DNA from 4 places in the Paenibacillus sp. FSL R5-0519 genome. Region 3 is predicted to be linked to each of the others. Evidence: riboswitches for the same ligand, from Rfam matches in the RefSeq annotation. Region 3 holds a riboswitch; each other region holds the start of a gene.

Region 1 (7,533 bases), 520 kb from region 3:
AACAACTTATGACGGTCAAGGCAAAACATTTGTAGCCAATCCTTCCACATTGGGTGATGGGTCTCAAGCAGAGAATCAGAAACCGGTATTTCGTCTGGAGGCAGGGGCTACGCTCAAAAATGTAAATATCGGATACCCTGCTGCCGATGGTGTTCACTGTTATGGTAACTGTAATATATCAAATGTAGTCTGGGAGGATGTGGGTGAGGATGCACTCACATTGAAGTCGGCCGGAACGGTCAACATTACCGGCGGTGCGGCGTATAAGGCCTATGATAAAGTATTCCAGATCAATGCAGCCGGAACGATTAACATCAAAAATTTCCGTGCAGATGATATCGGCAAGCTGGTACGTCAAAATGGTGGAACGACCTTCGCAGTTAACATGACGCTGGATAACTCCAATATTTCCAATGTGAAAGATGCTATTATGCGTACAGATAGCAGTGTATCTCAAGGGAAAATTACGAATACGCGCTATTCCAAAGTGCCAACTCTGTTCAAGGGATTTGCTTCAGGTAAAACCAGTCAATCCGGCAATGTCCAATATTAAACAGAGGATGAATCACTGGAGTTGATAAACGTGTAAGCTCCACTTGTGATTGGAAGGAAGTTGGAATATAACGTAAAAAAAGAGCGTCCCAAGGTCATTGCCACACTGACCTTTAGAGACGCTCTTTGTAATGCTAATGTCATAGTATTGTTTTGTTGAGCCATATGTCATATTGGAGGCTCAAATTATTTTTCTCCCGGAACTTCAACGATGACTTTGCCTTTTTCGGGAACATCAGAACCGGTATCAATGGAGCCCGATTTGTTCATGATCTCGTAGGAGGTTTCTTCAAGCATGCGAGAGTATTTAAATGATACGAGTGTTTGACCTGCTACGGAAGGACGAGTTCCTGCTTCAGCGACGGCTTTGGTTTTAATAAAGAACAGGTCACCGACGGTTCCGGCATTATTGCTGATGTTGGCCTGCCATTGCAGCAGGGCACTTCCATTTTTGTGGATATAATAACTGACCAGATCGTTGTCCTCGATAACGAAGAAACGATCCTTTTTGCCTTGTTCAAAAATGTATTTAATGGATGAATCCACCGGACCCAGAGGGGTGCGAATATCAAGGCGGGCTTGTCCCAGTTCAGAGAAGCGTGGCAGATGAAGTGCGGCTTCACGCGCCACAGTCAGATCGGAACTGTTATATTCTTTTACAAGAGTAGCATCGGTAGTGTAAATGTAAGCTTCCTTGGCCTTCTGGTTCCACTGCACCTTGGCACCAAAAGCTTCACCGATGGCACGGAGCGGAAGCATCGCTTTGCCATTCACGAGAATCGGCGCTGAAGACAATGTCGCACTTTGGGCATTTTTCTTCATTGTTTTGCTGTTTGGTGTAAGGATATACTTATCACTGCCTGTGCTAATGCTGATCTCTTTGGTTTTGTTATTGTAGCCAAACGTATAGTTGCCGAGGAATTGAAGCTCAGTCAATGCCACGTACGTAACCCCCTGCCGTATGACAACATCATATTGAGCTTTAACATTGTTAATATAGGCTGTCGGATTAGGTTTAGTTGCAGCGGCTTCCGCCACAGTGGATGAGAGTAAGGCAGGTGCCGTGCCTGCGGTGAGTATCGAAGCGGCAAGAATCATTTTCCATGTTTTAACCTGCCAAACAGAGTTGTACTTTTTCATTATTATCCATCTCCCTTCTAGCATTTAAGACGCATTACATAACCTAAATGTTGCATATTATGGAAAGAAAATTTTCAGATATCTCCCTTCCCATTACCCCATACGAAGCATGATGACTTTCTGGGGATTGTCACAAATACCCATCTGATGTACATTAGAAGCAATGAAATAAGTGAACCGGGAGCTCAATGAAGTTGGGCTGAGAGAGTGGCCTTGTGCCGCTGACCGTACATCTGATCTGGGTAATGCCAGCGTAGAGAACATGGATTTGCAGTATGTAAGGGTGAAGTGTAGGAATGAACGTGGATGAACAACAGACCTTTTTGAACTGTGGTGGTGTATCTGCCAGGGCGGAGAGGAATGGTTGATATTCCGTATTTTTGACATCCACCCAATACATCATTGTGAGGATTGTATACTGCGTGTTAGGCCTGCCCGGAACCGGGGAGGCTTTTTCGTTTATTTTTACAACCCCCACAGGGAACAAAGGAAGGACGTAGAGAACATGGCAACAACAACAGGCAACAAACGATTGAAATTAACGGATATTCTGGTAACCATCGTAATCGCAGTGGTGTTTGGGGTGATTTACAAGATATGGGGGCCTACGTATGACTTGATGAAACCATTCGGCGTTCATGCGGAGCAGATGATCTACGGCATGTGGTTTATGGCGGGCACGTTTGCTTTTGTTATCATTCGTAAACCAGGCGTGGCTATCTTGGCCGAGGTTGCGGCTTCAACGGTAAGTGCTTTTCTGGGCAGTGAATGGGGCATGTCCACACTTGTGTATGGTCTGTTGCAAGGGTTGGGAGCCGAGATCTTCTTCGCCGCATTCCTGTATCGTAAAACCAATCTGTTTGTCACTTGTCTTGCAGCAATTGGAGCCGCAGCGGCCTCGCTTGTGCTGGATTATCAGTATGGCTATATCGATTCACTCTCGGCCTGGAATTATACGTTATTCATTGGATTCCGCTTCATCGGAAGCATCCTGATTGCAGGCGTGTTCGCATATTATCTCGCCAAAGCATTGGAATTGACCGGTGTAACACGCTCCCTCAGACCGGTATCCAAACAGGATTATGAGGCGCTGGATTAGATGAACGGAGAGGGGAATCCGCAAGCGGTAAGTGTGACGAATCTAAGAAGCAAGTTCCCGGGAGAGAAAGCCTTGGTATTTCAAGGCTTGTCTCTTTCTGTGCGTCAAGGCGAGAAAGTGCTATTGCTCGGCCCAAGTGGCTCCGGTAAATCGACGTTATTGCAAATATTGAGTGGTCTGATACCACGTTCGGTTGAGATCCCGATGAAATGTGATGATATTCTGGTTCCCGCCAAAGCAGGAGTGATCTTCCAAGATCCGGATACCCAATTCTGTATGTCCTATACGGATGAAGAGATCGCATTTGTTCTGGAGAATCGGAATATTCCGCGTGAAAAGATGCCGGCGCTGATTGAATACTATCTGCAACAAGTGGGGTTATGCTTGGAACAGAATCGTGTATTGATCCAGTCCATGTCTCAGGGGATGAAGCAACGTCTTGCGATTGCTTCGATGCTTGCCATGGACCCGGAGGTATTGTTTTTGGATGAGCCCACTGCACTGCTGGATGATGAGGGTACTTCCCAAGTGTGGGACACCGTTAGACGGATTGCCAGTGACAAAACGATCATCATCGTTGAACACAAAATAAACGAGATTGTAGATATGGTCAACCGCATCATTGTGTTATCAACTGAAGGGAAGATTGTGGCGGATGGGCCAGCACAGCAGGTATTTACGGATGAACGGGGCAAGTTGCAGGCTTATGGAATCTGGTATCCAGGCGTGTGGGAAGAGCATGAGCAGGAGAGGGCAACGAAGGAAGAAAAGGAAAATATGACTGGTGACTATCTAGTCAGTGAAAATCAGGGCTTTCGGAGCCTGGAAGGACGGCAATCGTTTGGCTTATCCGATGCAACGGGGAGATTACCCCTAGCTCACGTCTCATCCTTATCGTCTGTATCGTCGTCACATCGGCCTGTACTGGACTTGCAGCAGTTCACCGGATGGCGTGGAAAAACACCTTTCATTCAGGTGGAACAGGCCAAGGTATGGCACGGAGATTGGATTGGTATTGTCGGAGCCAATGGAGCTGGCAAGAGTTCATTGTTGTTATCTCTGATGAATATTCTGAAAACAACAGGTCATTATGAGGTGCACGGTCAGCCTTCTGGCAAAACGGAACAGCTTGCAGATCAGATTGCGTTTGTCTTTCAGAACCCGGAGTTTCAATTTGTAACCAACACCGTGGCGGAAGAAGTGGAATTCTCATTGCTGGGGGGCAGGCTTACAACGGAAGAAAGACATGCCAGGACGGATCATATGCTGAATCAATTTGGACTAATCGACTTGTCCGAGCGCCACCCCTATCAATTATCAATGGGACAGAAACGACGTTTGAGTGTGGCCTCTGCATTGGTCAGAGAGCAGCGAATTCTGTTGCTGGATGAACCCACATTCGGACAGGATGCCCGCAATACATTCGCCATGTTGGCACAACTGGAGCAACTGCGGCGTGAAGGAACAGCTATCGTTATGGTTACCCATGATCGTGAAATTGTAAAAAGATATTGCACCCGAATCTGGACGGTAGATGAAGGGAGGTTGTCTGATGCAGCTGTCGTTTCCTCATCGTGAAACCTGGCTTCATGCCGTCAATCCTGGATTGAAGATGATTATTCTGACGATAATGTTTGTCATCGTTATCCTTATTCACAATCTGAATGTGATGGCCAACGTTGCGATAGCGATGATGCTGTTGCTGGGCTGGACAGGGCACCCGTGGTACAGATTGATCCTGTACGCATCACCGTTCATCCTGGTGTTTATCTCCACATCTACAGGCATGATGATGTTTGGTAAGGGGGAGACCACATGGTATAAGTGGGGATTGATACACATTACGGAAGAGAGCTTTTATCGCGGATTACATCTGGGATTTCGCTCGCTGAGCATGGCAGCCGCTGGGTTACTCTTTGGTCTTACGACCAAGCCGATACGGCTGTTTTATTCCCTGATGCAGCAGTGGAAGCTTCCTGCAAAATATGCCTATAGCTTTCTGGCCGCGATGCGCATGATCCCCATTTTGCTGGATGAATTCCAGACGCTCCGTTACGCTATTCGTATTCGTGGAACAATGCAGCGCGGTTCGCACTGGAACGTGTATGGTACACTCAAGCGTTATGCTATTCCTCTGCTGGCACAGAGCATTCGCCGTGCACAGCGAATGGCGGTAGCGATGGAAGCGAAGGGATTCACGGATGGGGCGAGCCGAACGTATTACATTCAGATGGGCTATTCCCGAGCTGATCTGTGGTTTGTATTTTATTATATCCTCACCTTAACAGCTGCTTATTACATTGGGATCACCTTTCCTTATCATGCTACGATGGTAGATGTAAGGTAATACTGGGAGATAGAGAGAAATATATTGAGGTAAACGGTAACTTTTTCCTTCGCACAACGTCTATATGGAAATAACTTCTAATGGATGGGGATGAACGAGAGTGAAGACGGGTCCTGACTGGCAGGGAATGGGGTACAAGTGGATGACCATGACTGGATTATCAGCTGTACTGTTGATGGGATGGATGCTGCTGGATTCACAAAAGGTAGTGCTTGGAGGACAAGCTTCGGTTACAACGCCCCAAGCTTTGGGAGCAAGTCCCCAAGCCTTATCAACAAAGTTGGCTTATAAACAAGGAGAATCCGTTACGCTCATGAATGATATTCCCCTGTTTCAAAACAGGAGGGACAGCAGTGTGGCTCCTGACCAAATGAAGATTGAATACTATACAACAAAAAACGAGAAGTATAGGTTGGCATCGGTTCGAGGCGAGTGGTTGCAGCTTAAGTCATCCGATCATGGAGACTTCTGGCTGCCAAGTTGGTATGCAATGAAGGAGAGCAGAAGCATGACGGAAACAGCTCCGCAAAGTCTCACCCTTCAATCGGGCAGCAAGCTGTATCTGGCTCCAGACAGTGCTACAACCTGGACTTTTGAGAAAGCGTTAACAAGTAAAGCTGTTATTGTTGCAAAGTGGAAAGGATGGTATGGCGTCTCCATTGCTCCACGAACCTGGAGTAAAGAATCCTCCACGTATCGGCCAGGACTCTTCTGGATCAAGGCAGAGGCTCTAGAGCAGAGGAAGAATGTGGCTGATGGTTGGTTCCAACAGAATACATCGCTACCGACTTCGGTTATTCGTCATTTGACGGATATTAAGCTGAACAAGGCAACCACCTCCAAACAAGTGGCTGGGTGGTTAGGCAAACCGGATTGGAAAGAGAGTTCAAGCAATTTGAATGATACCGGCTATGAAATGAATATTGGGCAGACCTGGAGATACGAGCGGGAAGATGCACAATTTCTGGTCACATTCAACAAGAATGGCAGACTGGTCAGAACACGCTGGAATTTAGCACAGGATAATCGAAATGCTGTCGTTTCCGATTGGAACATCAGTCGGGCGGATGAAACTGGGTTCACAACAAAAATCTATGGCACAACGCTGCCGACGACAATCCCTTGGAAATCGGTATGGACCAATCAGGGGGATATCAACTATACCTTTTTGCAAGCAGCTACAGATGATGTTCTCCTGATGAAAGGGGATGACGGTGGGTTTAGTGGGTTTCATTATGAGAGTTCAGCATACGCACTTGACCGACATTCCGGCAAGAAATTATGGGAGATTAACGCGGGATATGGAAGACAGCAGGTAGAGGTGGATGCAGAGCGCAGATATGTTACAATCTACACCGATTATGACCCTGACAAGAAAAAATACGTGGATCGTATTCGTCATCTGGACTTGAAGAACGGACAGGTCACTTGGACGTATAATCCTAAGCAGAAATTCAGACTGAATGGCATCACCGCTGCGAAGAACGTTGTGGTTGTGGATAGCCCCGTTGTGGAGGGTTCAAGCAACAGTTGGTTGACGGTTCTGGACAGTGCAAACGGAAAAACATTGTGGACGCGAAAACTGGCTACGGGTTATGAATTATTGAACAAGAGTGCAGATGACCCTTATGTGTTGTATTGGGAAAAGAATGAACTGGTTGCAGCTGATCCTCGATCAGGGCGAACCGTATGGAGCTTGAAGGCCAAACGATCCACCATAGAACAATTTGTGAATAATCCATATTTTGATGGAATTGAACGTCTTGATCCCTTTACAACCAGGAATGCTGAAAGATGGCTATCATTAGATAATCAGTGGCTGCTGCTTGATCTGAACACGGGGAAAAAACTTGCACAATTTCCTGCACAGGCAGGACAAAGATTTGAAGAGCTGAATGATGGCATGCTGTTGATCCGTGAGAACAAAAACGGCGATCATTACGGAGAGTATAAAGATTTTACAACTACCCTGTACGATGCCAGGACAGGCAAAACACGGTGGACACTCAAGGGCAACATTGAACGAGGACTGGTGGAAGAGGATCAGTTGTATGTGATTAAAAATGGTTACCCCGCGGCTTTGAATTATGATACGGGGGAGACGCGTTGGAATGCCAAAGATACGATTGCCACTCTCAGGTATCCCACGAATCAGGGGAGCTATCTGGTCATTGATGATCAGTTGCTGCTGCCCATGGATGAGAATTGGTTGGTATTGAATAAAAACAATGGAGCCTTGTTAGGTCGTGTACATGACGTGGCGATGGGAAACCCGGAGCATCGCGACCGGGATGCGAAGAACGGAATGATCAACCGGATCGGCAATGAAGTGTATGTGGGTTCGTCCAACGGACGTTTTCGCGTGTATGAAGCCAGCCGCCTTCAGGAGGCAATC
Region 2 (7,533 bases), 520 kb from region 3:
CGTGATGGACATTCCGGTAAGCAGTTCCGCTTCCGGAATATTAGGTGTTGTGATCAAGGCATGGGGCAGCAGCTCCGTAACCAGCGCCTGTACAGCTTCCTGCTGAAGCAGGGGGGCACCGCCTTTAGCGACCATCACGGGATCGATGACCAGATTAGACCAACGGTAGTGCCGCCATTTCTGAGCAACTAACCGAATTATCTCAGCACTATATAACATGCCGGTCTTCGCCGCAGTTGGCTGAAAGTCTTCGCCGGTCGAGTCCAACTGTTGAGCGATACCATCATAAGGGATGGGAAACACACCCTGCACACCTGTTGTATTTTGAGCGGCAATTGCCGTGATAACCGTCATGCCATATACCCCAAGCTCCTGGAACGTTTTTAGATCGGCCTGAACTCCTGCGCCGCCCCCGTTATCAGAGCCCGCAATGCTTAGCGCTTGAGGAATGCTGCTCATACTGCACCTCCACGGATCTGACGGATCTGTGCGCGTTCTGCCAAGAGGTCGGGCGTTACTAGTGCCAGTTGATTCAACAACTCTATCTGGAAGCTGCCTGGCCCCTGATGATCCGTCTTCTCTGCCGCCAGTTCAGCCGCTACGCCATAAAAAGCGAGTGCTTCAACAACACTGCCTGGAAGATCGTCTTCGGATTCCGCTATGGCTGTAAAAGCGCCAATCACCGAACTGAGCAGACAGCCAGTACCCGTGACCTGAGTAAGCAGGGCATGACCATTACTTGTGAGGAATGTGGACTGTCCATCTGTAATGATATCTTCCTTTCCGGTGATGACCACGATACAGTCAAGTTGTTGTGCTGCCCGCTCCGCAATGCCGATCCGGTTACCTTCACCTGATCCTGCATCGACACCTTTGATACTCCAGCTCTCACCAATGACATTGGCGACCTCCGCGACATTGCCGCGCAGTACCGTGAGGCGAAGCTCACGAACGAGCATCTGAACGGTTTCTGTACGATAGGCGGTTGCGCCTGCGCCGACGGGGTCCAGCACGACAGGCACGTGATGTGCATTAGCCGATTGGCCTGCAAGTCGGATCGCCTGAACGACTTTGTCATCGAGTGTGCCAATGTTGAGCACCACGGCTCCTGACATTTTGGCGACATCAGCGACCTCTTCATGAGCATAGGCCATAAATGGGGATGCACCAAGCGCAAGCAAACCATTGGCTGTAAAGGGAGCAACGACAAGGTTGGTGATATTGTGTACCAGCGGATTTTGCGTACGAACACGTTCCAGATAAGACATATAATTTCCTCCTTGTTTTGAAGTAACGCCACCGGCAGAAGCCTGATATGCAGAGTCACTCAACAGAATAATAGGATATGAGTCTCCGTGTTGAGCAGGGCGAACAGTGTAAAGACAACGAGAGACGTTACAGCGGTAAAAGCAGATGTAAAAGATAAATCCAATTCATAATGCAATAAAGATGGATTAATGTAACTGGGTATGGAAGAACAAACGGAATCATCTTGATCAATATCTAGCCTTGATTGAAACAGCTAAAAGGTAGAGCCACATAAAAATGTAATTCGCAAAAAAATAGTAATAATACAAAAACGAAACAGTACAACAGTACAGCAATGTAACAATGCAACAGTACAACAATGTAACAATGCAACAGTACAACAATGCAAAATACAGAAAGTGACCCCAGGGTAAGTCTCCTAATTCAGGCAAGCGGTATAGTGAAGGACTTGGCGTTCAAATAGAGTCTTGAAGCCCAAACCCAAACCAAGCTGGTAGCTCTTTTGGCGAATTCCTTCCGCAGGTTCAGACGGTGTTTCTAAAGAACCCGGGACATCTTATTTGGCTGTCAAATCCTACTTTTGAAATGTAAGGAACGTCAGACACGTTATTTCCCTGAATTCCTTGATTAAAACGATGCAAACGGCTGTTTATTCTAATATTGCGTGTCTCAGATTCCTTAGATTTCTGAGACTGCTTTAAATCCTCGAATAAGACGTCTCAGATTCGTTAGCGCTCGCCGCATGCTCTACTCCGAACACATTAGGACGCGATTCAGCTCCCGGTAGATTTGAAGATGTGCGCTAATGTACATGAACAAATGCATAGCTCCAAGCCGCCTAAACGTATACAAGGTACTCGATCACATACCATGTCATCCAAACGTATACAAGGTACTCGATCGCATATCATGCCACTTAGAATTACTAAAGATTATGATTCTCCACTCCTTGCTCCAGCCAGTTACATTACGGAAACCTTTTACATTTCGTAAACCTTGTTGCCCCTAACGCCCACGTTTTTGCTAACTTTTCTTTCAATCCTCTTACTTTCCGATCCCTTTCTTTTAGTCATTTTCCTTCATTCCTTGTGGCTTTTCTTTACTTACTCTCCTTGCAGATTAATAAAAGCATCCTCGGCTTTCACCGATTCAGGAATCATTTCAGTTGCAACGAGCCATGCACGTACATTCTCCCACGATTCCATTTCCTGCCGACCAAACGGTTGACCTTCTTCATTCATGAGCGGCAGTAGAATAGCCAGGCTTTTGGTTTCGATCTTCGGGTCAAGCGGAGACGTTTCATTCTCATGAGCGAGCAAAATATTCAAGGCCTCTTCTGGATGCTCCGTCACATATTTCTGTCCTTCCTGGATCGCTTTGACGAACCGGGTCAGTTGTTCTTTTTTGGCTTCCATACCAGCTTCACTTGCGGTCAGGACCAATTCATAATAATCAGGCACGCCATAGTCGACAGGATTAATCGATTTCATGGCATGGCCTTCTTTCTCCAAAATCAATTGTTCATGGTTAATAAAACCACCCATAATCGCATCCGCCTGTCCAGAAGCCAGGGAAGGAATCAGATCGAATCCAACGTCGACCAGCTTCATGTTATCCGGGTTGCCACCATCGTGGCTGATCATCGTACGTACCATCGCGTCATACAGCGGAATCGAAGAATAGCCAACAGTCTTTCCTTCAAGGTCTTTGGGTGAACGCACGTTGCCATTCGCTTCGGTCAACAGATGTACGAGCGGGTGGCGAACAACAGCAGCAATGGAACGTACAGGAATGTTCTCACTACGCGCGAGCAAGATTTGAGGCTGATAGCTTAGAGCCAGATCGATTTTACCGGCAGCAACCAGTTTGAGTGAATCATTGGTATCCGCAGGCATCTGAATGTCGACATCCAGACCTTGGTCTGCAAAGTATCCTTTTTCCTGAGCTACATAGATGAAGGAATGTACTGCATTGGGGTACCAGTCGAGCATGATGGACAGTTTATCTTTGGTATCTGATGCTGGTTCTGTTACAGTCGAGTTTGCTTGCTGTGCATTGGTTTCCGAATCTGTTGTTGGCGTGTTTTTGCCAGCACCCGTGGTGCCGCATCCGCTAACGATCAGCAACAGGCTTATGAGTATAATGGGAAGCAGGGAGTATATACCTTTGTTAGTCATAAATGAAGTTCCTCATTTCATCGTTTGGGTTTGTAGAAAATGGACAGCAGCATGTTAACGGACAAAGTGACAATGTACTGATTAAAGTTAGCTGCTGGAATGGTGCATAAGTTATGTTGTGTAGAGCGTAATTCCTGTAGTAACATCTAAATTCTCTCTACATTTTATCCAGCTATTTTTTCGCTTCATGGCGCCGAGTGCCAAAGCGTTTCTCCAGCCAGGCAATCAATATAAACAAAACGATCCCGAGCAGGGATAACAGCACAATAGCGGCGAACATCGCGTCCGTGTTCATGTTGCTGGACATGCGGCGGCTGAAGTATCCGAGACCTTTGCTGCCACCGAGCCATTCGCCTATCGTTGCACCAACCACGCAGTACACCACAGACATCTTTAGCCCCGAGAAGAAGGAGGGAAGTGCCAGTGGAACCTGGAGTTTGCGAAAAATATCCCACGTGCTGGCTCCCATGGTGAGCAGTAGTTCACGCTGCTCTGGATCGCCTTGGCGAAGTCCATCGTAGGTACTCACCACAATGGGAAAGAAGGCGATCAGGAACACCACCGCGACTTTGCTCCACAGCGTGTAGCCAAACCATAGGATGAAGACGGGGGACAGGGCAATCAACGGGATCGTCTGACTGATTACGATGAAGGGATATAACGCTTTTTCAATCGACCGATTCATATGCATACCAGTTGCAAGTGCAATTCCGGCACCAATGGACAAGCCAAAACCAACAACAACCTCCATCAAGGTAGCAGGCAGATGTGTAGCCAGCAGGAGGTGACGATGCTCATACAGGGAGTTGGCAATCGCCGTTGGGGCTGGAATGATGAAGGAGGGCACCCATCCCATACGCACAATCCACTCCCAGAAGACAAGCAGCAAGAGCAGGAGCCAAATAAACAGACCATAACGGTCAAGCCAACGCCTTACGTTATTCTTCATGCAGTTTCCCAAGTTATCCTCTCGCATGCAATTGTTCCTCCAGTCGTCGTCTCATCTGAACGAGCGCCGGTTCGTAGATCATGTCCGAATGTCTTGGACGTGGCAAAGGTACCATCAAATCTTGTAGCGGTTGGCCTTGGCTCCCCGGAGTTAACAGGATAATCCGATCACTGAGTAGCAGGGCCTCTTCAATATCATGCGTAATGAACAACACGGTTTTGCCCAGATCTTCCCACAGCTCCAGTAGCCAGCGATGCATCTCGCGTTTGGTTAAGGCATCGAGTGCGCCGAATGGTTCATCCAGCAGCATGAGATGGCCACCTGTCAACAAAGTACGAAGCAGTGCGACACGTTGGCGCATGCCACCCGACAGCTCGTCCGGGTAAGCATGCGCGTAGCCGGATAAGCCAAATCTGTCGAGCCCTGCCATTATGTCTGCGCGAATTTTTCCCTTATCATGTCGCCCTGGAGCAAGTTCAGCGGGGAGCATGCAATTCTCCATGACGGTTCGCCAGGATAACAGGAGGTCCTTTTGCGGCATGTAGGCCACCTGCCCCAGTCGCTTTCCTTCAGGGACCCAAGGAATTTCAATGGTTCCGTGGGTTGGCTCAAGCAGGCCTGCCAGCAGCTTGAAAAGGGTGCTTTTACCGGAGCCGCTGGAGCCGATGAGCGAGACGAATTCGCCGTTGGCTACACGCATCGACACATTGGAGAGCACGGGGGAATCCCTTTTTCCCGGGAAAGCGTAGCTCATGTTGTGAATGGTTATGTTATTATCCATCTCGTTCTGTTCCCCCTTGTTATTCCAAATTCAACTTCAAACTGCGGGATCTTTCATTACACCTGCTGATCTGCCCGCAGAACGCGAAAAAGACCCACCCATTTCCGGAGAAATGAGTGGGTCTGTAAGTTCAATTCACATTAAATTTCATCATCAACATGAAAAAATCCGCTTACTGAAAGGCCGCTCCACTTCCCTCCGCTGGTATGATCCAGATCAGGTTCAAAGGGTCCGAATCATTCGATTCGTCTCAGCCGTAAGGCTCCCCTAGTGCATTGTTCAAGATATGCAGTTGTGTGTTCAGCATATATCACATGCAAGTGGAATGTAAAGGGGGCCGTGGGTTTATTTAATGAAACAGATACGATACAATATCTACTGAATTTCTATACACTGCTTTCGGGATGTAATCAATGGAAGGGGAAGTGTAATATGAAAACGATTGGTCTTATTGGTGGAATGAGCTGGGAGTCATCGTTAGAATATTATCGAGTTATTAATGAAGAAGTGAAAAATAAATTGGGAGGATTGCATTCAGCCAAGTGCATTTTATATAGCGTGAATTTTGAAGAGGTCGAGCGTTATCAAGCTGAAGGTGATTGGGAAAGCGCTGGTGAATTATTAGGGAATGCTGCTCAGTCATTGGAAAAGGCAGGAGCAGAAATGATTGTAATTTGTACAAATACGATGCATAAAGTAATTAAACATATTGAAGAAAAAGTGACACTACCCATCGTACATATTGCTGATGCAACAGCAAATCAAATTCATAAGTCCCATATAAGTACGGTTGGTTTACTCGGCACGAAATATACGATGGAACAAGACTTTTATAAAAAACGAATTGAATTTAATGGTATTAAGGTTTTGATACCGAATGAAGAGGATAGAAAAGTTGTCAATAAAATAATATACGAGGAATTATGTTTAGGGAAAATTGAGCCCTTATCAAGGGATTATTATAAAAAGGTGATCCAAAGGCTGGTTGATGATGGAGCTGAGGGAATCATATTAGGTTGCACCGAAATTGGATTATTAGTAAAAGTAGAGGATTCAGAAGTTCCCTTATTTGATACAACATATATCCATGCGATTGAATCTGTTCATTTGGCACTAGCCAAATCATTTGACTCAACCCGATAAACCCGTTCTCTGATTTACCTTGGCTCATGAACTCGATATAATAGGGATGGGCCGTACAGGCCGGATCACAAAATGCAGGTGGGATTGTTCTCCCTCCTAGGCAGAATGGGGACCCAAGTTGAAAACGTTCAAAAAAGTATATATTGAGATCACAAGTATCTGCAATCTGGCTTGCAGCTTCTGTCCGCAGACACAGCGTGCCAAAGGATTCATTGACCCTGAAGTCTTCAACAATATACTGGAACAAGTTAAACCACATACCAATCATATTTATCTACATGTCAAAGGCGAACCCTTGCTGCATCCCAAAATAGATCTGCTGCTTGATTCCGCACATGAGAAGGGACTCAAGGTGAACATTACAACGAATGGTACCCTGCTGCCCAAGACTCAGCATAAACTGCTTGGAAAACCGGCGCTGCGGCAGATGAATTTCTCTCTGCACAGCTTTGACGGGCATGAAGGTTCAACCGACCGTGACGGATATCTGAGCAACATTCTGTCTTTTGTACATGAGGCGGTGAAACACAATGTCATCATCTCATTCCGGCTATGGAATCTGACGCAGGATAACTTCACGAATGCTCAGATGAATCGTAATCGGGAGACCCTAGAAGTGCTGGAACGTGAGTTCAATCTGGATTTTCACATTGAGGAAAAAGTCGTCCCAGGCAGTGGGGTCAAAATTGCCCCGAATGTATACCTGAATCAGGATCATGAGTTCCAGTGGCCAAGTCTGGATGCACCTGAAGATGACGGCAAAGGCTTCTGCCACGCATTGCGTAGTCAGGCGGCTGTGCTAGTGGATGGAACAGTGGTTCCATGCTGTCTCGATGGCGAGGGTGTGATTAACCTGGGTAATGTGCACGAGAAGTCATTCTCGGAGATCATTGAAGGGGAGCGAGCGAACAATCTGGTATATGGCTTTTCCAAACGGGAAGCTGTGGAAGAGTTGTGTCGAAAGTGCGGTTATCGTCAGAGGTTTGGAGCCTGACATCTTATATCAGCAAGCTGGAAGCCATTCAAGATCACACATTTGAAAGACAAATGTAGTGATCTTTCTTGTTTACTGGGGATTAAAGTCAGAGGTACTTACGTTACATATGAGCATACCAGAGGTTGATATCAGCATATTGTTCAAAGTTCCTGACTTGCAAAAAATGCCGATATAACAGGCATTATGCGATGTCAGGATATATCTGATCTAATGATTA
Region 3 (7,533 bases):
ATACGCGGCGATGCCACCGCCGTATTATTCAGCGTGTGACAATAGGCCAACTTACCCTCGGCATCCAGGCAACGAATATTCGAACGGCGAGCCTGAAAATCATGCAGATTCGACGACGAATGGGTTTCCCCATATGCACCACGGCTCGGCATCCAGGTCTCGATGTCATACTGTTTGTACGTTTTCTGCGACATATCTCCGGTGCACACGGCGACAACACGATACGGCAGTTCAAGTAATTGCAGCAATTCCTCAGCGTGTCCCGTAATCTCTTGCAGCATGCGCTCCGATTCTTCCGCATCAGGGGCACAGAGAATGACCTGCTCGACTTTGGCAAACTGATGCACACGGTACAATCCGCGTACATCACGTCCGCCGGAGCCAACCTCACTACGGAAACACGTCGATACCGCGGCCAGCTTCACCGGCTCCTTCACATCGACAATCTCATCCGCATAATACGAGACGAGCGGTACTTCAGAAGTCCCCACCAGCCACTTGTTCTCCCCTTCGAGTTCGTAGACCTGATCTCGACCCGTTGGGAAGAATCCGGTGTTCACCAGCGCATCCTCCCTGACCATCAGCGGAACCTCCATTGGTGTAAAGCCGTGCTTCAGCAGCAGATCCAGCGCCAGTTGTTGTACTGCCCGATGTAATAACAGGCCAGCGCCTTTCAATACATAGCTTCTTGTACCACCAATCTTAACGCCACGGGGAATATCGATCAGATCATGCAACTCCCCAAGTTCCACGTGATCTTTGGTGGTATACTCGAACGTTGGAACCTCTCCCACACGTCGCAATTCCACATTATCCTCATCCGACGTGCCTTTCGGGGTATCCGGGGATACGATATTAGGTACCAGCCATTGCAGCCTGGTTACTTCCTCCTGCACAGTGGCGAGCTTCGCTTCCACCTGTTCCAACTGTTCATTGATCTGTTTCACCTGCGCCCGCAAACCCTCGGCCTCTTCCCGATCACCGGCTTGCATGAGTTTGCCAATGTCTGCGGATAACGTATTGCGCAATCTGCGCCCTTCTTCCGATTCCTGCAAAAGCGCTCTGCGTTCCTCGTCCCGCTCCAGCAATGTGCGAATGTTAATCTTGATTTTTTTCCCGTCTGCTGCTGCCTGAACCTCATCAGCATGTGCACGAATCCACTTCATTTCCAACATGGTCACCGTCTCCTTTGGCTGTAAAAATACAAAGAGCGCCCTCATCCCTTGGGACGAGGAGCGCTCTGCTCGCGGTGCCACCCAACTTGCTGAATCAGGATATCCTGCTTCCAGCCTCTTGGTCCGCGATAACGGGCGGTTCCGGTTAACTTGGGGAAATATCGCTCCCCTGGCGAAAACGCCTCCGAGTTGGATGCTCTTCAACGGCATGGTCCGATCTGTAATTGTTGTGTCTCAGTATATACGAACGATAGACCCAATTGCAACCTTTTGGATCAATCAGGAATTCATGGCACAACGTAACCTGTCCTGTTATGATAGACTTTGTCTTCATGGTTGCGCTTTATCGTGATCCTCAATCTATGTATACATCTAGAAGGAGTTCTTTATGAAAAAATTACTTTGGATCGGGTGTCTCTCCTATTTCCTCATTGGACTTGCCCACGTTGTGCTCGGTTCCATTCTGCCCGTTGCACTTGAACATTACGGCAAAGATTACAGCCAGGGCGGGACATTGATCTTTGCTCAATTTGCCGGATTCCTGGGCGGTGTATTGTTATCTCCGTGGCTGAACCGACGCTTCGGTAAAAGGGGAGGCCTGTTAATCGCCACAGCGTTGCTCTGTATTGCAGAATTATCCTACATGCTGCTGCCGCCATGGGGCTGGATGTTCGTCATCGCACCCGCTGCCGGTTTCGGATTCGGAATGGTTGAAGCTGTCATTGGCACCATTATCATCGCTGCAATCAAAGACAATACCGCCGTTGCCATGAGCCGACTGGAAGTGTTATTCGGGATCGGAGCGATGGTCATGCCGCTCATGGCCAGCGGTCTGATTGCTGCCGGATACTGGCGTTTATCCTTTCTCGTTGTTGCGATCTGTGCAGCGCTGACCTTTGCTTTCTGGGCGAAAGGATCATTCGGTGAGCTGGACAAGGTTCTGGAGCGACGGAAGCCAGCCGATGCTTCGAGACACAGTCACACTGCCGGGGCATCAGGTGAACCGCATTCCGCAGATCCCCGTATACCCGGTTCAACCTATCGTGGACGCAACCTGACTCTTCTGGTTCTGTTCGTCCTGTTCTTCTTCCTTTATGTTGGCACCGAGATGAGCCTTGCAAACTTCATGCCAGCGATCCTGATTGAGAAAATGAACATGAAGGAAGCCGGAGCAGCGCTTAGTGTCACCTGCTTCTGGATTGCCATGTCTGTAGGACGACTCTTCGCGGGATATATCGCAGAGAAATTCCAGTACCGCGTCTATGTGCTGTACAGTTGTCTTGCGTCTGTGCTTTTGTTAATGGTGTTTCCATTTACAGACCAAATCTGGTCTGCGTTTCTCATTATCTTGCTACTCGGACTTGCGATGTCAGGCATCTTCTCCATTGCCCTTGTCTTCGCCAGTAAACTGTTGCCTGGAACCGAAGAATCCACACCCAGCATTTTGATTGCCTCAGGTGGGGTTGGCGGTGCCATTTTGCCTTTGACCACGGGATGGAGTCTTGATCATCTGGAAGTTAATCAGTCTGCATGGATGCTTGCTATCTTTGCAGTTGGCCTGCTTGTCATTAGCGTGATCACGTATCATTGGCAGAACAAACATGTTGTCGATCCAGCGACTTAACAGCTATGGGTCGATAGAGTCCAGAGCCATAGAATCAGAATTACCTATTAAAGAAATCGAAATGTCTACTGTCATGACTTGACGGTAGACATTTTTGGTAGCGTTACTCTGTTTTTTACGAACCCATCACACGCTATTCCGCTCCATTTCTGTATGTTTGAAATCTAACGAATCCCAGAAACGTTATTGTAGATAATTAGCTTCAAATCAAGGTCTTGTTGCAGTTTTTTGGCATATTAACGCCGCTGAGATTCGTTAGATTTTTCATTCCCAAGAACCGACCTAATAAGGTGTTCTCGATTCGTTACGATCTATTCATTTGCACAAGATTGCCCAGGAAATACTTTAGGCCATCGGAATTACATACTTTTTTTTAACAGCAGGCATTATATGACCGTTGCTCTTGATGAATTTACCGAATACATATCGGACGAGTGGCCCCAGAATGATCAACTGATATGGAAGTGCCAGACTGAAATTACGAGTAATAGTATGAAGATACGTACCAAGTACAGATACCCATTTAATTGGTCCGCGAGATACGCCGAGATCATTCCATACAAGGACATGATCAGAACCATACCAATCACCATGAAAAATGACATGACCAGCACACCAAGGATCTTGTTGGACTTGTCAAAAGGGATGGAAAATGCAAATTTTTCTCGCTACAGGGCCAACAATGAAGGACTCCACCAGAAAAGCGACGACAAAACACAATAGGAATTGAAACAGAATCTCAAGCGGGGACAACTTGCCAAGTATCCCAGTGTGCCACAGATTGAAAGTCATCATCACCAGGACCATTCCTGTACACATCATTAAGCCGAAATAATTTGTTCCTTCTTGCTCGTTGGCAATTCTCTCATCCTCTCTGTTTACCCTGTTTTTTACTACAACATAAATTTCCAGAGAAAAGACAGTTTGGATAACGCTGTGATTGCTATTCGTTTGAAAACAGAGCCTTTCTGATTCGTAGATTCTGCTGGATGTTCACCTTTAACCGCAAGTGTACTATGCGCACGTTTGATATCCATAGCCTCTGTTAGTTGGTTGGCGAATGCAGAACCGGAAATGACCACAGCGGATTCGGTATTGAGGAAGGCAGATCTGGGATCAAGATTATACGAACCAACCATGCTGAGGTAATCATCCATGACAAATGATTTGCCGTGTATGGAATAAGGGCCTTGGTATTCATAAATGGCCAGACTGGTATCAAGCAACATTTCCTTAGAGCTTAAGTATCCCGCGAAAGCCAAAGGGTTAGGGGTCTGCTGGATTGAATTGGTTAGCATGATCCATTCTGCTTTTGGATTCATCGACAGATGTACTGCTTTCTCCATTTTCTTAGTGGGAATGGCATATGGCGTCTGAAAGTATACTTTCGAGTTTGCTTGATTGGCGAAATGAACAAATGCTCTCCACATGATCGGGTCTTTATACAGTCTTTTGATTGGATTGTGAATGAAAGCAACGTGGTCGGAATGAAGCGCTCCTCGAACCCACTCCTTAGGCAACACTTTCACAAAAGGATCGCTCTGAGCCTGTGCTTCTTTATATAACTCGGCCAGTTGAGCCAGCTCTTTTAACCCTTTTGCATGATGCTGACGTTTTGCATGTTTTTCTGGTTTGGTGAATGGATGGTTCCATAACTGATCTAGATATTGTTTCATTTCAACAACCGTGCTGTTCGTATTATCGTTTGCATTGTAAACAAGGACATCGCGATCAAAAACATAGTCTTTTGGGGGTTGCAATGCCATGTATTTATCACCAATATTTTGGCCGCCAATGATGCCATATGTGTTGTCTACAAGAAGGATCTTGTCATGCAGACGATTATGCCATGTCCATGGCATAAATAGGTGGAGTGGTTCATAATATCTTAATTCCACATTGGGATGAGCTGCAATGGCATCTGGAATATCACGCAATTCTCCGCGCATGCTGTGAAAAATCCCGTCTAAAATGATTCGAACTTGAACCCCCCGATCAGCCGCATCGAATAAAGCAGCAAAAAAAAGCTGAGATGTTTTTCCTTTTTGAATGGAGTAATAGGCCAGGTCGATGCTTGTTTTTGCCTCTCGAATGGTCTGGATTCTCACCTGACCCGATTGAAAGCCGTCCTCCAGGAGCATTACACGATCTGTTGTACTTCCTTCTGTTAACGATTTTTGTATATCCGTATTTTCAATAGCAGATGGAGACGGAACCAAAAATAAAAGGTAGGCTGTGAAAAAAACGTAGGCACTATAACACAGAATCATTGCGATTATGGTTTTAAGGATCATTCAGTACTCCCCCATTTTTATGTAAAAGTAATTATTGGTATAGCAGTACTATCTCCTTTTGTCTCTAAATTATGTTGTTTAAATGAATCAAGCTGCTCGGCTCAAGGCCAAACGATCAAAAACTAATCACCGAAGCGGCTTAGAAGCAAGTAGACGATGACCCGAAATCCGTTCCCATCCAGTTCTTGACTGGACACAACTGGGCCTCTGGCCTATAATTACACCTAGTAATGCCCGTAACTTCATAGTTTCCCAGGGGAGTCGGAATTGGCCGGCTGAGAGTGTATCCCACCAAGATACTAACCCTTAGACCTGATCTGGATCATGCCAGCGTAGGAATCGGAGTATATCGAAATGGCACAGCCCTATGGCTGAACGCCACCTCTCTAACGCCTGCACGCGTCCCGGATTACGGGGCGCTTTTTTAATGTTCTTTTATATAGCCAGAGAGCTAAAAAAAGTGACGTTATCCGGATCATAGCTGGTATAAATCTGTCGATTTATGCAAGAAGCTTGGATATGAAGCCAAGGAGTACCCGTGCCACTGGCCGGACATACCGAAGGAGAGAATCACAGATGAAATGGCGTAAAACAATGGGACTATTGCTCTTATGTGTACTACTGGTGACTGTGGCCGCATGTGGCGGTAAAGAAGCTGCCCCGGCTGAACAGAACGGCAGCACGAATACGGAGAGCAGCAATGAGGGCGACAACGCAGCCCTGAAGGATATTAAAGTGGTGCTCGACTGGACACCAAACACGAATCATACCGGCTTGTATGCGGCCGTAGACCAAGGTTTTTATAAGGCCGAAGGCTTGAACGTGGAGATTGTTCAGCCAGGTGCCGGCGGCGCAGATACGATGGTTGCATCCAATGAAGTGCCTTTTGGCGTAAGTTATCAGGAGAGTGTAACCCAAGCCCGCACACAGGGTGTTCCACTCGTCTCCATCGCAGCAGTGATTCAGCATAATACATCCGGGTTCGCTGCTCCTGCGGATCGGAATATCAAGTCGCCGAAAGATTTTGAAGGCAAAACCTATGGCGGGTGGGGTTCCCCTGTGGAAGAAGCCGTGATGCAATCCATTATGGAGGGCGAAGGTGCGGATGTATCCAAAGTAAAAAACATTAACATGGGTGACGCCGACTTTTTCACCGCAGTAAAAAGGGACATTGATTTTGCGTGGATTTTCTATGCCTGGACGGGGATTGAAGCTGAACTGCGCGGGGAACCGATCGACATGTTATATGTGAAGGATTATTCCGATGCACTGGATTACTACACGCCTGTCCTCGTAACGAACGAGCAGACGATTCAGAACGACCCTGAGCTGGTGAAAGCATTCCTGAAAGCCACTTCCGAAGGGTATCAATACGCGATTGATCATCCCGAAGAAGCAGCGAACATCCTGGTCAAAGCCGTCCCGGATCTGGACAAGGAATTGGTACTGGCAAGCCAGAAATGGCTGAGTCCGAAGTACACGGATGACGCCCCGCGCTGGGGAGAACAGAAACAGGAAGTGTGGCAGAACTACACGGACTGGATGTTTAGCAAAAAACTGCTGGATGAACAGATCGATGTGAGCAAAGCATATACGAACGAGTTTCTACCCCAATAATAATCTAGCTGTTAAGTTGACCTTTATGTGCACAAGAACGAAGAATGCAGAACCCATCTGAAGAAACGGAGTGTTCGCCTAAAAGCTTTCTGAAAGAAAGCTTCATCGGAAGCATACGCTATCCCCGGATTTCCCCATTGAAAATGGATTCAAGAAATCTGGGGATAACAGCGATCGGAAGAGGGTACTGCAATCGAAGTGGTAAAGTGTAAATTCCCTAGGTTCAGCTTATATAACCCAACCCGAAAGGAAAAGTGATCTCTCATGGCAAGCACACTACTTAGCATTCAGGTTATTCCAAAAACGCCAAATGGCGAGAACTCATATCCATACGTAGATCGCGCCATTGAAGTTATTCAGCAATCTGGCCTGAAATATCAGGTGAACGCGCTCGACACCACGATGGAGGGGGAATTGGAGGAACTGCTGGAGGTTGTCCGTAAGATGCACGAGGTACTTGTGGAGGCTGGCAGCCCAAGCATCATCTCCCAGATCAAAATCGCCCATAGCCCTACTGGTTTCAGCATGGATACCCTGACGGAGAAGTACCGCTAATGAATGCCTATTTCAAAAGTGTATGGCCGCCCTTCGTGGCGGTTATTCTCTTTATAGCGATATGGCAGGGAGCCGTTTCCCTGTTCCATATCGAGAAATGGATGCTACCCGCACCGTCCGATATCGCCCGCGAAGCAGCATCCCAGGCCGAGCGACTTGGCATGCATGCCTCCGCAACCATTCAGTTAACCCTGATCGGATTCGCAGCTGGCACAGCGGTCGGATTGCTGATTGCGATGGTGCTGCATTTGGTCCCTTTTCTCAAGTC
Region 4 (7,533 bases), 3.2 Mb from region 3:
TACGATGCCCCTGATAGCACAGGAAGATTGGTACAACTCCATCAACGATACAGGGATTATGGCCTTTATCCAAGGTATAGGTGTTGGTGACCAGAAGATCAACAATTATGCGATTGGTGGAGGCAGACTTGTGAAGAAAACGGCCATCGTAGGTGGAGTAGATCCTTTAACGGGTATCAAGTACTACTATCCCTCCACATGTGGTAATGGTTACCGTGCCGAAGAGGTGTTCACAGACGGAAGACAAGCAGCTGCACAAGGCTATTTCGAATATAACTGCTCTAATCGTTAGCTTGCGAACATGACAAAATCTTGGAAGGAGTTCCTGAACTGTTTACATTACTTTCAGAAAAGACGAGACCTGTGCTAGAATAGGGGTTCGGAACCATAATAAAAGTAATGTCTAATAGATAGGAGCAACCTCATCTTATGAGTTTATTGTCAGTAGAGAACGTGAGTCACAATTTTGGAGATCGCACGTTATTTAAAAATGTATCGTTTCGTTTACTCGCCGGAGAGCGTGTAGGACTTGTTGGTGCCAATGGTGTTGGTAAATCCACATTAATGAACATCCTTACCGGTAAATTGCTTAAAGACAGTGGAAAAGTGGAATGGACACCTAAGGTCCGTTATGGATATCTGGATCAGCACACCAAGCTTACGCCAGGCAAAACGATTCGTGATGTGCTTAAGGATGCTTTCCTTCCGTTGCTTGAATTGGAAAAACAAATGATGAATATTACGGACCAGATGGCAGATGCAGATCCAGATAAGCTGGAGCAGTTGCTGGAAGAGATGGGCGATATTCAGGAACAACTGGAACAGGGCGATTTTTATCTGATTGACGTAAAAGTTGAAGAGATGGCCAATGGTCTTGGTTTGTCTGCAATTGGTCTTGATCGAGATGTCGCAGCTCTAAGTGGTGGACAGCGCACCAAGGTGCTGCTTGCCAAGCTTCTGCTCGAAAAACCTACAGCTCTGTTACTGGATGAGCCAACCAACTATCTGGATGTTGAGCATATTGAATGGCTGTCACGTTACCTGAAGGACTACCCGCATGCATTTCTCCTAATCTCCCATGACACGGAATTCATGAATGAAGTCGTAAATGTCATTTATCATTTGGAATTTGCCAAATTAACGAGATATGCAGCGAACTATAACAAGTTCCTGGAGATGGCTGATATGAATAAAGCTCAGCATATTGATGCGTACGAGAAGCAGCAAGAGTACATCAAGAAACAGGAAGATTTCATTCAGCGTAACAAGGCGCGGGCTTCAACTTCAGGTCGTGCGAAGAGCCGCGAGAAACAGCTGGACAAGATTGAACGTATTGATCGCCCGGATGAAGCGGCTAAACCAACGTTCAAATTCAAGGATGCCCGCGCGAGTAGCAAAACGGTCTTTGAGGGTATTGATTTTGAAATTGGATATACGTATCCTTTGCTGCCCAAAATGACGATGACGATTGAACGTGGTGAGAAAATTGCCATTGTAGGCTGTAATGGTGTGGGTAAATCGACACTGCTGAAAACCATCCTCGGGAAAATATCTCCACTGAGTGGAAAGACCTTTTTGGGAGATTATCTCGAAACGGCCTATTTTGAGCAGGAGGTTCGTGCTGGAAATATCACGCCGATCGAGGATGTCTGGAATGAGTTTTCACATTTGACTCAGAATGAGGTCCGGGGTCATCTCGCTCGCTGCGGATTAAAGAATGAGCACATTACTCGTCCGCTCAACATGCTGAGTGGTGGAGAACAAGCCAAGGTTCGTTTATGCAAACTCCTGATGCGCGAAAGCAACTGGATTTTATTCGATGAGCCGACAAACCATTTGGATGTCACAGCCAAAGCGGAGTTACAGCGTGCCTTGCAAGATTTTAAGGGAACGGTGTTACTGGTATCTCATGAACCTGATTTTTACGAGGGTTGGGTCACCAAAACATGGAATGTCGAAGAATGGTCTGAGAAAAACTAGATGATTTGAGACCATGTTTAACAGAAATGACGGTGACAAAAAAATCCGTCTATGGTAACATAGGCTACAACTTCATATGAACACTAGGGGGGCCGCACGATGCGGCTGAGATGGAAGAATGCGATTCCGGACCCTTTGCACCTGATCTGGATCATACCAGCGTAGGGAAGTGGCGAGCGCGTTTCAGTGAATGACGTGAGCAAACGGCAACTCGAAAAGATTTCAACCGTCTGCTTAGCGAATTGAAACATGCAGTTGCGTGTATAACGTTATGGCTATAGGTCTTTAGCTGTACTGCACGAAATGAACTGTATGCATCAGTCAGTGATCTGATCCTATAATTCATACGCAGCCACTCCCCTACGGGAGTGGCTTTTTTTGTGTTTTCATAGCATTCACGCCTGGAAGGAGAGGGAGGGTACCGCAATTTTTCATGAGCATGTTCACGAATCATTTGAATTGCATGTTGTATCTACGGGTGCAGGAGATCGAGCATCTTTTGTAAAAGCAGCCAAGGATGTTTGGCCATGGGTGGACTATATTCACATACGAGAGAAACAACTTACATGGCAAGACAAGATCGGTTGGGCTGAAAGTATGCGTAATGTTGGTATTCCATCTTGTCGCATCGTTATCAATGGTTCAGAACTGCCCTCAGAGAATGATCTCTATGGCGGTGTTCATTGGGGGCAAGATGCGATACGTAAATACAACCCTGCTGTCATAAGCAAAATGCAGCGATATCGTCTGGGTGTATCTGTTCATTCCATCGATGAGGCAAAAATCGCTGAAGAACAGGGAGCTGATTACCTTTTCTTTGGGCATGTCTTCGCGACCAACAGCAAGCCAGATCTAGAACCAAGAGGATTATATGCTCTTGATGAAGTATGCAGAGGTGTCTCCATTCCTGTCATCGCGATCGGAGGCATAGAGCCGGGAAACATCGACGCGATTCGCTCTGCTGGGGCACAGGGAGTCGCCGTGATCTCAAATGTATGGTCGAGCGATTCCCCGGATCGGGCAGCTGCATCACTAAGGCAGGCTATCGTTGCTACAGGAAGTCTAAGCCGGTGAAAGGAGATAAGAGGATGAATGAGATCGTAACGGGTCAGAACAGGAATCATTTCAGTCATCAACTGAACTCTGAAACGGAATCAAGAAGCAAAAGTGTACCTGATAATCCGGATAAGATTCATGTAGAAACGATTATTGTAGGCGGAGGTGTCGTTGGTTGTGCCATTGCGTATGAGCTTGCTTCCCGTGGACAGGGTGTTTTGTTGCTGGAGCGTTCCGCGATTGCGGGAGGCACTTCTTGCGCAGCGGCTGGAATGCTGGCGCCAGATAGTGAGGATTTTGCTCATCCTTTGATGGCTAAGCTTGCCAGGCAGAGTAGACAGTTACTTATTGAGCAACAAGGGATAATGGATACCCTCAGTGGGGTAGAGGTCGGCCTGCAACGCCATGGATTCTTGACCCCTTTTCGATCATACAGTGAATTAAGCCGCTATAAGAACAATCGAAATTCCGGTTTGTCTGTTGATGAGGTGTGGTGGGATCGTTCGGTTGTGCAACAGGAGGCAACGTGGCTTAACAGAGATACATACGGAGCCTACTACAGACCATACGAGAGTGAAATCCTTCCTGTCCATCTAACTAGGGCATATGCGGAATCTGCTCAAGCCATGGGCGCGCGGTTTATGGAGGACATACAGGATATAAATGTACAAGCAAACGAACACGGCGTGCAGGGGATCACCACATCGATCGGTGAGATAACGTGCAAACATGTCGTTATAGCGGCTGGATTACAGAGTGAAGCATTGATGAGACATGTGAATCTGAGCTTACCTGTGTGGTCGGTAAAAGGAGAAATAGCTGCTGTTCAGTTCTCAGATGAACATGCAGGGTACAGACCTGACAGAACGGTTTATGCAGAGGATGTCTATATTGTTCCCAAAGCCAATGGCGAAGTTTGGCTCGGGGCAACCAGTCTGCCGGGCAGAACGGATTTGAATGTTTCTGTACAGGGTGTTCAGAAGCTGCTAACAGCGGCTACCCACTGGGTACCCGGGATGAAAGAAGCGCAATTTAAGCGAGCGTGGGCAGGTGTAAGACCGGCAACGCCAGATGGGCTGCCTTATATAGGTGCATGCAAGAGTATACCTGGACTGTTCGCTGCCTTTGGGCATTACCGTAATGGTATTTTGCTAAGTGCGATAACAGGCAGGCTTATCGCGGAGTTAATCGCTGGCAAAAGCTCAGAAGAACTCGGAATTGAAGCGCTGAATCCAGAGCGTTTGAACAGAAAGGGAGTGGTGCAGTGAATATCATCGTTAACGGTCAACGGATGGAGATTGAAGACAGCATGAATCGAGTGGATAAACTGCTCCAATCATTTGACCTGCAAGTCAAGACTGTAGTTGTAGAGCTGAACAGGAACATCTTAACGCGTGAGTATCATGAGACAACGGCATTAAGAGAAGGCGATCGAATCGAGATTGTACATTTTGTAGGAGGCGGTTGATGATGTTGAACATTGGTAAATATACGTTTGAGTCCAGATTATTGCTCGGAACAGGCAAGTTTTCGGATTTTGAAGTGCAGAGTCAGGCTGTGGATGCTTCTGGAACGGAAGTTTTAACCTTTGCTGTTCGTCGTCTGAATCTGGAGGAACGTAACCAGAAGCATTTTCTGGATACATTGGATCTGGATCAATACACGCTTCTTCCGAATACGGCCGGGGCTTCCACTGCGGAAGAGGCAGTGCGGATCGCCGAGCTTGCGCGGGCTTCGGGACTTTGTGATATGATAAAAGTCGAAGTCATCGGAGATGGAAAGACATTGCTCCCAGATCCGATTGAAACGTACAAGGCTTGCGAAATTTTGCTTGAAAAGGGCTTCACCGTATTGCCTTATATTTCAGATGATGTCATTCTGGCCAAAAGGCTGCAATTGCTTGGCGTACATGCCGTAATGCCTGGCGCTTCTCCCATCGGAGCAGGTAGAGGCATTATTAATCCCTATAATCTTGAGATCATCATTGAGCAGGCCGTTGTGCCTGTGATTGTGGATGCAGGGTTGCGCTCTCCAAAAGATGCTGCTTATGCCATGGAACTTGGTGCAGATGGTGTATTGTTGAATACAGCAGTATCCGGATCAGGAAATCCGGTGAATATGGCTAAAGCGATGCGAATGGGTGTAGAGGCAGGTAGACTGGCATATGAGGCAGGCATGATTCCTGTGAAGCGTTATGCAGCGGCCAGTAGTCCGGTGGAAGGAATGGTTCATACATGATAGATCAACAACAATCAATTTCCTCCGAGCAGGCCGACCGGTATTCCAGACAGGAAAGGTATGCGCCACTTGGCAAGGAAGGCCAGGACAGATTAAAGGGCAGCAGAGTCTTAATTGTAGGCGCTGGCGCACTCGGAACAGGGATTGCCGAAACGTTAGTACGTTCAGGCGTCGGGCACATAACGATCGTGGATCGTGATTATGTGGAGTGGAGTAATTTGCAGCGGCAGCAATTATATGTAGAGCAGGACGCCATTGAACGGATGCCGAAAGCGATGGCTGCGGAAAAACGTTTATCTGCCATTAATTCCACGGTTCATGTGGAAGGAAAGGTATTGGATGTCAGAGTAGATGAACTGGAAGAACTCATTCAGCATGCAGACTTGATCATGGATGCAACGGATAATTTTGATACCCGACTACTCATTAATGATATGGCACAAAAGCATCGTATTCCCTGGATTTATGGTGGATGCGTGGGGAGTTACGGCATCACCTATACGTTTATGCCTGGAGAGACGCCATGTTTAAATTGTTTGCTGGGTGAAGTCCCCCTGGGTGGAGATACCTGTGATACGTCTGGCATCATACCACAAGCGGTACAAATGGTAACGGCGAATCAGACAGCAGAAGCGATGAAGCTGCTTAGTGGCAATGAGAATGCATTGAGACGCAAGTTGTTGTCATTTGACGTGTGGAGGAACGAATACATATCCATCAATGTGGATGGTGCGAAAAAGCAAGACTGTCCTTCATGCGGCCCTTCGGCAACGTATCCATATCTTTCTGCGTCCAATCTGGAAAAAACCGATGTGTTGTGTGGAAGGGATACCGTTCAGATCCGCCCTGCACGGCGCATGAATCTGAATCTTCAACAAACTGCGGATCGCTTGAACAGACTTGAAGAAGGAAAAGTGGAATGCAATCCGTTTCTGGTTTCTTTTACAACAGGAGCTCATAGAATGGTCGTATTCCGGGATGGACGTGTTCTCGTACACGGAACAAAAGATACAGCTGAAGCGCGTACTCTCGTTCATCGTTACTTTGGTTAAAGCAAGAAAGAAACAAAGTCTGTTCCCTTGAGGGAATGGACTTTTTCATTTTACGGCATGCTAACTGTACCAACCACTGCTACGAGCAGCGGGGATAGAGACAGGCCGGGTGAAAAACAGTGAAAACAGCCATTTTGCTGATTGGAGCAGGAGAGCAGGTCAGCCTTATTTACGACGTTTTATGTGCTGAAGGGTATGAGGTGCAACGAATGGAGTGTTCTGAACTAAACCAATCCGTCAAGTCTTCGTTGCAGCATATTAACCTGATCATCCTGGTAGACCGGGAAGAGGGGTATGCACACCTTAACCAGGATCAGAAATCAGAGTTGAAACGTTGGATAGAGAGCGGACAGGTGATCCCTCTGCTGGTTATTACTTCAAATGCATCTCCTCAGTTCATCGTGGAATGGCTGGATTACGGAGCTAATGACGTGATGGAGGAGCCCATTCACTTGACCGTGATGCTAGCCAGAATACGAAATCTATTGCGTGTTTTTGCGAATGCAACGCAGGAGAGTGAAGAAGTGATTGTAGTTCATGATCTTAAAGTGAATTTACGCTCAAGGCGGGTAAATCGTGCGGGTGAGTACCTGACATTAACACCAAAAGAGTACGAATTGCTGGAATTTCTGGCGTTGCATGTGAATGAAGCATGTACCCGGACTGATATTTTACGGGAAGTGTGGGGGTATGAGTATGCGATGGATACCAATGTTGTGGACGTGTATATCAAACATCTGAGGGTAAAGGTGGATAAGGGGAGAAGTGTGAAACTGATTCATACTGTGCGTGGGATCGGTTACATGTTACACGATAAAAATTAGATAATTCAACCATTCCAGGAATCTCCAGTTTAAAGCATGGCGAAAAAAGGGTAAAAGAAAAAGACCGGATCATATCATCCGGCCCTTGCTCTTTAACTATAAACGGTTCTACAGTACACGACGAGCTTTAATGTACGTTCTCTTCCACGTACCGGAGTTCAGATCCGAGATCGTTACACCTGGTGATCCATACGTATGCAGAATCTTTCCGTCCCCTGCATATACGCCTACATGTGTAATGTTGGAGCCCGTAGAACGGCTACCGCTAGAGAAGAATACAAGATCGCCAACACGAAGATTAGCTTTGGATACAGCTGTACCTTCTTTAGATTGGCTCACGGATGTGCGTGGCAAGTCTACACCATACTTTTTGAAAATATATT

What was found. A riboswitch is a leader RNA that binds a small molecule or an ion and turns the genes downstream of it on or off. The one in region 3 is predicted to bind thiamine pyrophosphate.
Region 1: linked by a shared signal. The riboswitch ahead of MKY73_RS25055 (ECF transporter S component) and the one ahead of MKY73_RS27345 (ABC transporter substrate-binding protein) in region 3 are both predicted to bind thiamine pyrophosphate.
Region 2: linked by a shared signal. The riboswitch ahead of MKY73_RS25080 (ABC transporter ATP-binding protein) and the one ahead of MKY73_RS27345 (ABC transporter substrate-binding protein) in region 3 are both predicted to bind thiamine pyrophosphate.
Region 4: linked by a shared signal. The riboswitch ahead of MKY73_RS12455 (thiamine phosphate synthase) and the one ahead of MKY73_RS27345 (ABC transporter substrate-binding protein) in region 3 are both predicted to bind thiamine pyrophosphate.

The regions. Positions count from the first base shown of each region.
Region 1 is NZ_CP150234.1:5,572,214-5,579,746, reverse strand. It holds gene MKY73_RS25065 (pectate lyase) at 1-553, shown strand, start outside; gene MKY73_RS25060 (copper amine oxidase N-terminal domain-containing protein) at 739-1,692, opposite strand; TPP riboswitch at 1,859-1,969, shown strand; gene MKY73_RS25055 (ECF transporter S component) at 2,198-2,791, shown strand; gene MKY73_RS25050 (ABC transporter ATP-binding protein) at 2,792-4,369, shown strand; gene MKY73_RS25045 (energy-coupling factor transporter transmembrane component T) at 4,344-5,138, shown strand; gene MKY73_RS25040 (PQQ-binding-like beta-propeller repeat protein) at 5,239-7,533, shown strand, end outside.
Region 2 is NZ_CP150234.1:5,579,993-5,587,525, reverse strand. It holds gene thiD (bifunctional hydroxymethylpyrimidine kinase/phosphomethylpyrimidine kinase) at 1-459, opposite strand, end outside; gene thiM (hydroxyethylthiazole kinase) at 456-1,268, opposite strand; gene MKY73_RS25090 (ABC transporter substrate-binding protein) at 2,373-3,446, opposite strand; gene MKY73_RS25085 (ABC transporter permease) at 3,619-4,422, opposite strand; gene MKY73_RS25080 (ABC transporter ATP-binding protein) at 4,409-5,176, opposite strand; TPP riboswitch at 5,353-5,455, opposite strand; gene MKY73_RS25075 (aspartate/glutamate racemase family protein) at 5,609-6,319, shown strand; gene MKY73_RS25070 (radical SAM/SPASM domain-containing protein) at 6,438-7,313, shown strand.
Region 3 is NZ_CP150234.1:6,096,348-6,103,880, forward strand. It holds gene serS (serine--tRNA ligase) at 1-1,175, opposite strand, end outside; gene MKY73_RS27335 (MFS transporter) at 1,564-2,799, shown strand; gene MKY73_RS27340 (phospholipase D family protein) at 3,693-5,093, opposite strand; TPP riboswitch at 5,338-5,450, shown strand; gene MKY73_RS27345 (ABC transporter substrate-binding protein) at 5,670-6,710, shown strand; gene MKY73_RS27350 (thiamine-binding protein) at 6,975-7,265, shown strand; gene MKY73_RS27355 (ABC transporter permease) at 7,265-7,533, shown strand, end outside.
Region 4 is NZ_CP150234.1:2,698,351-2,705,883, forward strand. It holds gene MKY73_RS12445 (hypothetical protein) at 1-292, shown strand, start outside; gene MKY73_RS12450 (ABC-F family ATP-binding cassette domain-containing protein) at 430-1,980, shown strand; TPP riboswitch at 2,056-2,165, shown strand; gene MKY73_RS12455 (thiamine phosphate synthase) at 2,359-3,054, shown strand; gene thiO (glycine oxidase ThiO) at 3,069-4,304, shown strand; gene thiS (sulfur carrier protein ThiS) at 4,301-4,504, shown strand; gene MKY73_RS12470 (thiazole synthase) at 4,507-5,274, shown strand; gene MKY73_RS12475 (ThiF family adenylyltransferase) at 5,271-6,326, shown strand; gene MKY73_RS12480 (response regulator transcription factor) at 6,446-7,150, shown strand; gene MKY73_RS12485 (C40 family peptidase) at 7,259-7,533, opposite strand, start outside.